DNA from 2 places in the Lysinibacillus telephonicus genome. Region 2 is predicted to be linked to the other one. Evidence: riboswitches for the same ligand, from Rfam matches in the RefSeq annotation. Region 2 holds a riboswitch; the other holds the start of a gene.
What was found. A riboswitch is a leader RNA that binds a small molecule or an ion and turns the genes downstream of it on or off. The one in region 2 is predicted to bind S-adenosylmethionine.
Positions count from the first base shown of each region.

Region 1 (5,662 bases), 1.9 Mb from region 2:
TTTTTTATTTCTACAATATTAAGCTCTTCATAATATTGATTATCTAATATATCTTTTACCCCTTTATCCTGTGTAATCATTTCAACGAGTGGAGCAAACCCTGGGATCTTAGCGATTGTTTGTGCAAATGCTGGTGAAACACGTACGGTTGTAACAAATGCTATAAGGAGAAGCATAACAATCGACACTTGTTTCCATGTTTTTATTTGACGTTTTCTTGAATGGAGGTGTTTTGCATATGCCTGTTGCCGTGCTGCCTGTATTTTCTCCTTAGGGATTTCAATTTTTTCTAACTCCCGTTTTAATTTCTCAAAATCTTGCTTATTAAAATTACTCATGATTGACCTCCTTCCCCAAAAAAATATCTTAATTTCCGAAGTGCATTATGTAGGCGAGATTTTACTGTTCCTTCTGGGATATTTATTTCACTTGCAATTTCTTCATTTTTTAAATCCTGAAAATATTTTAAGTAAATAAGATGTTGTTGTTCTGGCGATAGTTTAGAAATTGCTTCGGAAAGTTCTAAATAGGAACAATCATTGTGTTGTCCGATTTCAATTGATTCATGTAATTCCAAACGTTTCTTTTTCTTCTGCATATCATGACATACATTTAATAACACTCGAATAAGCCAAGTAGATAAATATTCCGGCTTTTTAACAGTATGGAGTTTTTTTAAGCTGCGGTAAGTAAATTCCTGTATGGCATCAAGTGCATCATATTCATTTTTAAAATAACTAAAAGCAATCCTATAGTGCGTATCTTCGTACATTTCTAAAAGTTCGAGGAAGGCTGATTTATCACCATCAATTGCTTTTTTCTCGCGTTCAAAGTTTTGCATATGTCTCCCCCTTTAATCATTAGACTTTCTATAATAAAAAAACGTTCATTAATTAATAACTTTTTCTATAAAGTAAAAAAGGGGCTGCTTTTGAAGCCATTTTAGGATGAGCCTACTGATGAAAATGACACGATTATTAAAGAAGTTGCTGATTACAAACAGTTGAGGGGCTGCTCAGAAATTTTAATTTCTAAACAACCCCAACATAAATTGTATTTATATTTTGAAAATTCTTAAGTAACCGTTACACTTTCTATATATGGTACTCAATCATGTCATCGACAAAATGCCAGTCGTATGGTGTTTCTTGGTATACGTAGTAGTTTAACCAGTTGTAGAAAAGTAAATGTGAATGGGCACGCCATGTGTTTTTTGGTGTTTTTGATGGATCGTTATTCGGGAAATAGTTTACTGGAATATCTACTGGCTCCCCTTTTTCAACATCGCGAATATATTCATCTGCCAACGTTGTTGCATCATATTCTAAATGGCCAGTAATCATAATATGCTTTGTATCTTTTGATTGGATAATAAATGGTCCAGCTTCTTCAGAGTAGCTTAATAATCTTAAGTCAGGATGGCTGCGTACATCATCAATAGATACAGAAGTATGTCTTGAATGAGGAGCAACATACTCATCACTAAATCCTCTTACTAAATCAACCGTAAGATCTGTAATGACATGCGAATAAATGCCAGAACATTTTCTTGGCAGTTCAAATTTGCCGATATTAAAATGATGATAAAGTGCAGCTTGTGCTCCCCAGCAAATATACATGCAAGATGTTACGTTAATTTTTGCCCAATCCATAATTTCTGTAATTTCTTCCCAATAGTTAACATCTTCAAACTCCATACGTTCTACTGGTGCACCTGTAATAATCATGCCATCAAAACGACGGTGCTTAATTTCATTAAATGTTTTGTAGAATGTGTCTAAGTGCGATTTTGAAACATTTCGCGACGCATATGTTGCTGTGTTTAGAAACGTTACATTCGTTTGTAAAGGCGTGTTCCCTAATAAACGTAATAGTTGCAGCTCTGTTTTCTCTTTTTCTGGCATTAAGTTGCAAACTAAAATGTTTAGTGGACGAATTTGTTGCGTTCTCGCGCGGTCTTCTTCCATCACGAAAATTTTCTCTTGTCGCAATTTTTCTCCAGCAGGTAAATTCTTTGGTATATTTATAGGCATTCTTGTTCCCCCATTTCTTATAATGCCGTTTTCATCTCTCTTTTAAATCAAATAAAAAACCCCTCATTCCAGCATGAGAATGAGAGGTACAATGTAAACGCGCACTCTTATCTCTCAAGACATAACGTCTTGCTGGAAGTAGCACCTTTCTAACTGCTGTTAGAGGTTGCTGAAGCTTCATAGGGCCATGTCCCTCTGCTTCTCTTGATAAGAAAGATGAAATTAAGCTAATACTAACATGGAAAATTAATATTTGCAATATTCGAGATTTATTTTTTTGTTAATATTTTTCTTGCCACATAGATTGTTCTTTTTCTTGTAATTGATACTCAAGAGTAGTGTCCCAAGAATCCAGCAGTGTGTTCCAAACTCGAGCATGAAAAGAACTTTTTTCTTTATCAAAAATAATAAACTCTAAACATGGGATATCATTGATTTGTACATTTTCAATAGCATCGATTGATGTAATGAACAATTGATCTGATTGCTGATCGTCTTCATAATTGTGCTGCAGCTTTCGTATTTCAGGTAAAATCTTGTCGTTATCAATATTAAGCTCCTCCTCATGTGAGCTATATCGATATATTTTTTCAGGAAAATCTTCAAAATCCAAAATTTCTTCAATATCCCCACTAAAAAATGACTGATGAGTTGGGCTATATAAAAGCTCTACGGAAGTTGTATCTTGATCTTCTTCATAAACGCCATTTGCTAATTGTTTCAACCCTTTTTCAGTTAATTGATAACAATCCTCAACTTTAGTGATAAGCCCTGTTTTATGCATTTTGGATAATAAATCTTGTACAAAGAGCTCTTCTACTAAAAGAATTTCGCTTAATTGCTCACTATTTTTAAATTTCGCTTTTTGTAATGAAATAAGCAGCATTTTCATTAAAATGTCCATTTTCGTACGAAGTACTGGTTTATATGAAACGTTTATTGTATGAACAGGAAAGCACCAAATGTCTTTTTGAACAATCGTTCCAGTAGTTTTGCTTTCAAGCTGCTCTAATAATTTCTGTTGTAATAATTGTAGCTCCATCGCTCCTCCTTTATAACATTAATTAATAACTGTTTTTTCGTATTCTCTATAGCCGTTCTGGTTTTTAACTACATTTAATAAATTTTTATACATGTTTCGTGTTTCTTCGTGCTTTGGACGTCGTGTAAACATTTCTGTACTGCCAATTAATACGAGCAATTCCCGTGCACGTGATAGGGCGACATTTAAACGGCGATAATCCTTGGCAAAACCAATATCACCATACTTATTGTCATTGTTTCGAACCATGCTGACCAAAATAACATCCATCTCCATGCCTTGGAATTTATCAACAGATCCTGTTCTAATATGCAGGTGAGGAAGATGCAATTCTTCTTCGATTAATCGATTAATCCGTTTTACTTGTTCAGCATAGAAACTTATTACACCAACTGATTTTAAAGTGTCTTGTTCTATAATGCCTTGTTCTTTTGCTTGTTCAGTTGCATCATTTAAGTCAAGGAGCATATTGCGAATCATATCAAGTTCTGCTGTGTTAAATAAACTTGAGCCTTCCTTCATCCTTTCCTCGAAAAATGCCGGCTTATTCGGTATATCGAACCATAGTAAATGTTCGCTGCGATTTACAAATTTGCTATTTAATTTATGGTCTCTCACTGCATCTGAATCCGTTAGGCCGCACTGAAGAGAGTCATTTTCACTCTTATAAAATGACGTAATTGTTTGCATAATATTTTCGTGCATCCGGTATTGAATGGCGAGCATTTTTTTATTCGAACGCGGCAAGTTTTTATATAACCGTTCAAATAATGATTCTTCAAGCAGTTTTTCTAGTTCTCGTTTTTCTTCAAATGTATCGCTTTCTTTTATGACCGTTTCTAAAGTTTCTTCGAATGTATCATCGCCTATTAATGGCGGTAATTGGTGATGGTCCCCTACTAATACGATCTTTTTACCCTTTAACATTGGCAGCAATAGTTCTGGTGGTGTTGCCTTCGACACTTCATCGATAATAACAACATCAAAAATCGGGTAATTATCCATAAATTCTTTGTTTGCAGATGCAACACAGGTTGTCCCAATTACATTTGCATGTTTTACATATAATTTGCGAATTTCATCTAAATCGTGATCAGTAGATTGTTCAAGCAATTCTTTCCACTGTAATTGTAAACTTTGCGTGATTGGAAGCATTGAAATTTTTAAATCCAGTTTCTCTATTTCTTTTTGATGACTTTTTATTTTTTCATTAGTTTTTTCTAGTTCAAGCTCAGGATTTAGTTTTGTAATTTGCTCTAATTGTTCATATTTCTTTTCAAGGAGCAAACCATCTAAATTAAGTTGTTTTAAGTCAGCAATTGTTTCTTTTAATAGCTGTTGACCATTTAATAATTCAGTCTCTATACTTTGCTTTTCATTTACTTTTTTCTCTAATTGCGAGTCAATTTCTAGTAACCGTTCTTTATCTTGTTGTAATTTTTTAATATCTTCTTCAAGTAAAGTACAAACTGATTGCAGCTCACTTGTTGAAGGAATGACCGAGCCTTCTAAAATAGGATGAAATGCTTCTAGACGATTATGATATTGTTCAATCTTTTGGTTCAAGCTATCTTCTTGTACTTTTAATGAATTAATGGAAGATTGATCTACTCCGGTTTTCTCCATAATTTGATCGGTTACTTCTTCTTTTATTTTTGAAAAAACGAGGAGAGATTCATCAATTAGCGCCCGATATCGATATGATAACTGATCTAGGAAGCGTTTTCTCATATATAACCCTTGAATAGAACGCAATCCATTTTCCTTATTAATCTTCTTTTGAGCGAAGGCATAGCTTAGTTTAGTTAAAAAGTCATTTATCTCATCTAAAGAATAATGGTGATTTGGCGGCAAATCTACAGTTTGCACTTGTATTCCAAGGGTAGTATGACTATATTCAATTGCTTTTTCTAATCGATTCATTATTTCTTTTAATGGTTTAAATTTTATTAGCTGCGTATGGATTTTTTCCATATCAGCGAACAGTTGATTCAAAACATATCCGCGGCGTAGCTGGTGTTTTTCTATTATCTGTTCAACTTCATAAACTTTTTTCAACGATTGGATTTGTTCTACCGTATTCTCCACTTTATCAGAGCTAAAATCTAATTTTTCTAATCGGTTTCGAATATTTTCTCGTTGTTTTTCTACTTGATCTAATTGCTCTTTTAATTGTAAATACTCGATGGTATGTTTACTTTTTTGAATTTTTTCCTCTGCTTTTTGTATTTCCTCATTTATTGATTGTAATGAACCAATTGATGTTAGTTGTTCATTTAGTTCATTTATTTTTGCTGTTAATTTTTCTAGAGAATTTGTTAATGTTTCTATTCCTTGTTCTGTTTTCTCACGTTCTTTTTTTAGTGGAATGATTTGTTTTTTGAGCTGTGAAATCTTTTCTGCCACTTCTTCAAGCTCTATTTTTGCTTTTTGCTTCTTTTCAATGTCCTCAAGTAATTTTAATTCTCTATTTTTTAATAACTCAATTTGACTTTTACATTGAGTGATTTCTTCTTTTAGTTCTTGTTCTTTTGTTTGATGATGGTTAATTTCATGAATAATAGCCTCGTATGTTTGTTTCTTCCAG
Region 1 covers NZ_CP155468.1:2,252,300-2,257,961, forward strand. The annotation lists gene MKY04_RS10670 (DUF4179 domain-containing protein) at 1-338, opposite strand, end outside; gene MKY04_RS10675 (sigma-70 family RNA polymerase sigma factor) at 335-841, opposite strand; gene metA (homoserine O-acetyltransferase MetA) at 1,095-2,033, opposite strand; SAM riboswitch class I at 2,138-2,247, opposite strand; gene MKY04_RS10685 (hypothetical protein) at 2,314-3,075, opposite strand; gene MKY04_RS10690 (AAA domain-containing protein) at 3,094-5,662, opposite strand, start outside.
Region 1: linked by a shared signal. The riboswitch ahead of metA (homoserine O-acetyltransferase MetA) and the one ahead of MKY04_RS01825 (O-acetylhomoserine aminocarboxypropyltransferase/cysteine synthase family protein) in region 2 are both predicted to bind S-adenosylmethionine.

Region 2 (5,662 bases):
ATATTTTCGTACGGATGAATGACTACGTAATAATTCTTTTACTGACATTTTGTTATCTCCCCTTTGAATTTGGTACTTTCTTAATAAAAATAGCCTTATGAGCAAAATCCCATAAGGCTATATTAGTATATTTTGCTTAGCTTTACAAAAATAAAACTTTGCTAAGCACTGCAGTTATTTTTTCTTAAAAGCTGCTGTTAACTTTGGTTCAGTGCCTACACGCATTCGATTTATATTTTCAAAATGCAGGAAAAATGCAACGAAAAATAATGTTAAAGAAATGAAAAATGGCCAAATTGTCGGTTCAATTATTAGGGCACTAATGCAAAAAATTACATATAGGATGAAAACGCCGATAATTAAATAATTTGTTAAAAGGCTAGTGATAATAAGAGCTAATACTGCTAATAACCCAAATTTCCAGTTTAATGCGATAAATATTCCAATTAATGAAGCAGTTCCTTTCCCTCCACGAAATTTCATGTGGATAGGGAAATTGTGACCTAGTATGACAGCTGCTCCGATAATAAACAGCAGAATTGAAATTTCGCTTTCTGAGAAGCTAGTGTAATTTAATAAGACTAATCGAAGTAATAAGATGGCAACAACACCTTTTGCGATGTCAATTAAAGCTACAAGCACACCATACTTCCAGCCAAGAGACAAGGTTGCATTTGAAGCACCCGCATTCCCATGGCCAACTTCTTTTAAGTTTACTCCTGACAATAAACTCGCAGCATTTGATCCATGAATACATCCGATAAAATAACCGATTATAAGGACGACAATTAATGCAAATAGCAATCTATAAACCTCCTTTCTATTACAGTATACTCGTTTAATATTTAAGAAGTTTCAAAAAAATTAAATTCATAGTTGACATAGTAATTTGCTTGGATTATAGTTAACTCAACGATGGAACATGAATCAAATACCTTTATCCAGAGAGGCGGAGGGACTAGGCCCTAAGATGCCCAGCAACCGGTGTTATTAACGCAAAGGTGCTAATTCCTACAGATTCTAATTAGATCTGAAAGATAAGGGGAGGAAAAATTGCTCAGTCAGCGAGCCCTCTTCTTAAAAGAAGAGGGCTTTTTGTTTTTCCGAATCTCCTCCTCATAAGATCGTCCATCTAAAATAAAAAAGGAGGAAGAAACATGTCACAATTACGTCCAGAAACACAATTACTTCATGGAGGTCAAAAGCCGGATCCGGTTACTGGGGCAATTGCAGTACCTATTTACCGAACAACCGCTTATGCTTTCGAAAATACGGAACATGCTCGTAAATTATTTGCATTAGAACAACCTGGCAACATTTACTCTCGAATTATGAATCCAACAGTTGATGTATTCGAACAGCGTGTTGCCCTTTTAGAAGGAGGAACTGCTGCGGTTGCTGTCTCATCTGGTGCAGCAGCAATTGCATTTTCGATTTTAAATGTGGCTGGTGCAGGCGATGAAATTGTTTCGGCTGGATCTCTGTACGGTGGTACTTACAATTTATTTGCAAATACTTTACCTCGCTATGGCATTACAACAATATTTGTAGATGAAACTAATCCACAAAACTTTGAAGCAGCAATCACTGATAAAACAAAAGCAATTTATGCTGAAACAGTAGGCAATCCAAGCTTAAATATCTTAGATATAGAGAAAATCGCGGAAATTGCTCATGCGCATGGACTTCCGCTAATTATTGATAATACTTTCCCATCCCCATACGGATGCAATCCAATTGAATTTGGAGCAGATGTAGTTGTTCATTCTGCAACTAAGTGGATTGGAGGACACGGTACAACAATCGGAGGTATTGTAGTAGATGCCGGTAAATTTGACTGGACACAAGGCCGTTTCCCTGGATTTACTGAGCCGGATGAATCATACCATGGGCTGCGTTATGGAATTGATACAGCAGCTGCGGCATTTGCTACAAAACTACGAGTTCAATTATTGCGAGACTTCGGTCCAACTTTAAGTGCTGATAGTGCATTTAACTTCTTGCAAGGCCTAGAAACGCTTCATTTGCGTTATACAAAGCATGGAGAAAATGCATTAAAGGTTGCAGAATATCTTGAAAACCACCCATTCGTGGAATATGTAAACTATCCTGGCAAAGAAAACTTCCCATCGCATTCATTGGCGAAAAAATACTTAAAAAATGGCTACGGCTCTATGCTTACATTTGGCATTAAAGGTGGCCGTGAAGCCGGAAGCAAAGTTATCGACAGTGTTCAATTGTTCTCTCACGTGGCTAACGTAGGGGATGCAAAATCTTTAATAATTCATCCAGCCTCAACTACTCATCAACAGCTATCACGTGAAGAGTTGAAAATTGCAGGTGTATCTGAGGAGCTCATTCGCTTATCAATAGGTTTAGAAGCTGTTGAAGATATCATTGCTGATTTAGATCAAGCTTTATCTAATGTTGCATCAAGTGAAGGTGTAGCTCAAACACAAGCGTAAATAATTTGTAGGATTGGTGAGAACAATTTAATCCGCATTCATTCGCGTAATAATTGTTCTGCCAACCTTCCTTAAGCCATTCATTAGGCAAATCATAACTTATTTTAAAACCTAGTAATTTAATTTGTTTTATTGACTTTTAAGAGATTGGTGAATATACTATTGTGTAGAGGGAATTGATAGAATTTTGTGGTCAATTTATTTATCAACTCTCATGCATCAATTCATTAGCATCTCCCGCTTTTGAATGATTTGTAGTTGCTTACATGTAGCAGTCTTACCCCTCAGACTGCTACACATTACATAAGAAGGAGTATGTTAAATGGGAAACATCTACAGTGCTCAAAATATCGCAGCATATTTTATATATGAACTAAATGAACAAAGGGTTTTTATCAACTCGGAAGCATTACAACATTTATTAGCTAAAGTTGAAATGGATTGGAAAAGCCGTTTCGGGCATAGTGCGTTTTCGGAAAATGTTTCATCTCTTACAACATCTAAATACGCAGTTAAAGAAGTGTATGAGGCTTATAAAGAATGTGGAGAATGCCATTTGCAAATACCTGCAAAAGAGTGGCACCTTGAGTATGGAAAGTTCCAGCTTGTCCATCGACCTTATGGTGTACCAGCTTTTACAGCCGATGAGCAGATGCTGATAAATAATATTATTGCAAAGTATCGCGAAGTTATTTTGAAAAAAGTATCATAGTTTATTCCCATTTAACATCTTTTAACGTCAGTACAAAATGTACTGGCTTTTTTTCTGTGAAAATAATTAATCCCTTCGGTCTTTGAATACTATTAATCAAATATGTTTATTCTTAAATTGACCGAAAAAAGCCAATAAGAAAGCAGAGCTACCTGTTGTGGGGTAACTTTGTATATTACTTTTTGGTTTTGGTTAAGTTATGACATTTGGGGTTCTTTATAAGGCTCCTTGTTTAATAACATGGAGTAAATAACCCGAAGCATTCGATGCGAGATCGCAACGAGTGCTTTTTTCTTTCCTCTTCGTGCTGCTAATGACCAATATTTGTTTGCCAGCCATCGATTTCGACTTCTTGAAACAGCCCACGCTGCTTCACACATAGCGGATTTTATATGAGGATTTCCTTTCACTGTACGTGTACTCTTCCTTTTCCCAGCACTTTCGTGATTCCCTGGTGAAACTCCTGCCCATGATGCAAGATGTTGAGATGTCGGGAACTGTTCCATTTCTACTCCTATTTCTGCAATAATTACAGCTGCAGTATCTTTACTTATTCCTGGTATGGTAATTAACAACTGTAGTTCTTCTTGATAATTTTGAAGTAGTTGATCCACCCGTTCTTCGATTTCTGAAATTAAGGTTTCTAAGTATTGAATATGTTGCCAGGACTGACGAATCAGGAAGATTTGATGCTCATTTATTGTTCCAAATAAGGAATCTGTAATCCATTGCTTTTTCGGAATCAACTTCCCATGAATATCTTTTTCTACATCCGTTTCGTCGACATAGCCTTGTTCAATTAATCGATTTAATAGTTTTCGACCTGATACACCAAATACATCCGAGATTACTGTACTTAGTTTGACATTTGAACTTTCTAATACCTTTTGGATTCGATTTTTCTCTGAAACTAAATGACTAATCCACTTTTTACGTAGTCTCGTTAAATCTCGGAGTTCACGAATATTTACAGGGGGAACAAAGCTCTTTTCTATCAAACCATGACGTAATAACTTCGCTATCCATTCTGCATCTGAAACATCTGTTTTTCTTCCGGGTACATTTTTAATTCGCTGGGCATTAGCTAACGTGATATCAAAGAAATCTTCTAAGATGTTAAATACAGGTTTCCAATACACACCCGTACTTTCCATTGCAATATGTGTAACTTCATGTCCCTCTAACCATTTTAAAAGCCTAAATAAATCTTTTGTGAGTGTTGGAAATGTTTCGGTCTCTATATACATTTCGTCTTCATGATTACCTTTAATAACACAAGCTACAATCGTTTCTGAATGTACGTCTAAACCTGCACACTTCTCAATAAATACTTCCATGAAATCACTCCGATTCATTAAGATCACAAACAGTGAGTGAATTTGAAGATAAGCATTTTTCTGTACGTAGTCATCCTACTATCAAGTGGAGCTAACAAAGGGTTGAACACCAAATTCACTCAAACAGTTTATTTTACAGGGTCAAAGCCACCAAAAAAAGCCACGTCTTACATCCTGTTTGTGTCATTACCATTATGAACCGAAGGTACTTATTTTCATGCCAGGGTTGGGTGTAAAAAACTCATGATTGTTTATTTATATAAATTCAGCAAACAAATTTCATTAATTTTTTCATGCCACTGAAAACTTTTTCGTAAAGTGGAGGGTATTTTATATAAATGGCAATAAAAGCCCCCATGAAAGGGTGTGTAAAAATGAGTGATGAAGAGATTGTTAGGAGAATACAAGATGGGGACAGCCAAGCATTTCACGAATTATATGATAACTACTTCGATTTTGCTTACCGTGCTGCAAAAGTTGTTATGAATTCTCAGCAATCTTATGCAAAGGATGCAGTTCAGGAAACTTTTATACGTGTTTATCAACATATACATTTATTCGATTGTAATAGAACCTTTAAGCCCTGGTTTTACAAAATTCTCCTAAATGAGTGCAACCGAATTTTAAAAAAGAATTCAGGTGTTTTAAGCGTTGGGATGGATATTAATCATTCGGTGCAACAAAATGAGCAAACGAATGATAAGTTAAATCATTTTGTTGAGTACGAAAATTTATATAAAGCCATTCAACATCTGGACGAAAATAACCGGATTCCTATTATTTTAAAATATCTAAGCGGTTTTAAAGAACAGGAGGTTGCTGAAATTTTAGGCGAAAATATAAATACCATTAAATCTCGATTATTTTATGGCAGAAAAAAATTAAAACACTTCCTACATTGCAACGAGGAGGGGAGTTAGATGGAAAATTTTGAGCGTGAAATAAAAGAAGCATTACACAATCATACTAATTATGTATTGAGTGAAAAAAAGGAAATATGGGATAGGATAGAATCACAGCTGAATCTAAAAGAGAAGGATAATATAAAGAAGAGTAGAACTGCAAAAAAAAGAAAAATAAAAAATAAATTAATTGGAATTGGTGTAATAGCTGCTGTCATTATATTTGCTTTTTCTATTTTAAGTACA
Region 2 covers NZ_CP155468.1:388,340-394,001, forward strand. The annotation lists gene nfsA (oxygen-insensitive NADPH nitroreductase) at 1-48, opposite strand, end outside; gene MKY04_RS01820 (glycerol-3-phosphate acyltransferase) at 175-804, opposite strand; SAM riboswitch class I at 935-1,044, shown strand; gene MKY04_RS01825 (O-acetylhomoserine aminocarboxypropyltransferase/cysteine synthase family protein) at 1,158-2,465, shown strand; gene MKY04_RS01830 (hypothetical protein) at 2,788-3,177, shown strand; gene MKY04_RS01835 (IS110 family transposase) at 3,375-4,514, opposite strand; gene MKY04_RS01840 (RNA polymerase sigma factor) at 4,853-5,434, shown strand; gene MKY04_RS01845 (hypothetical protein) at 5,435-5,662, shown strand, end outside.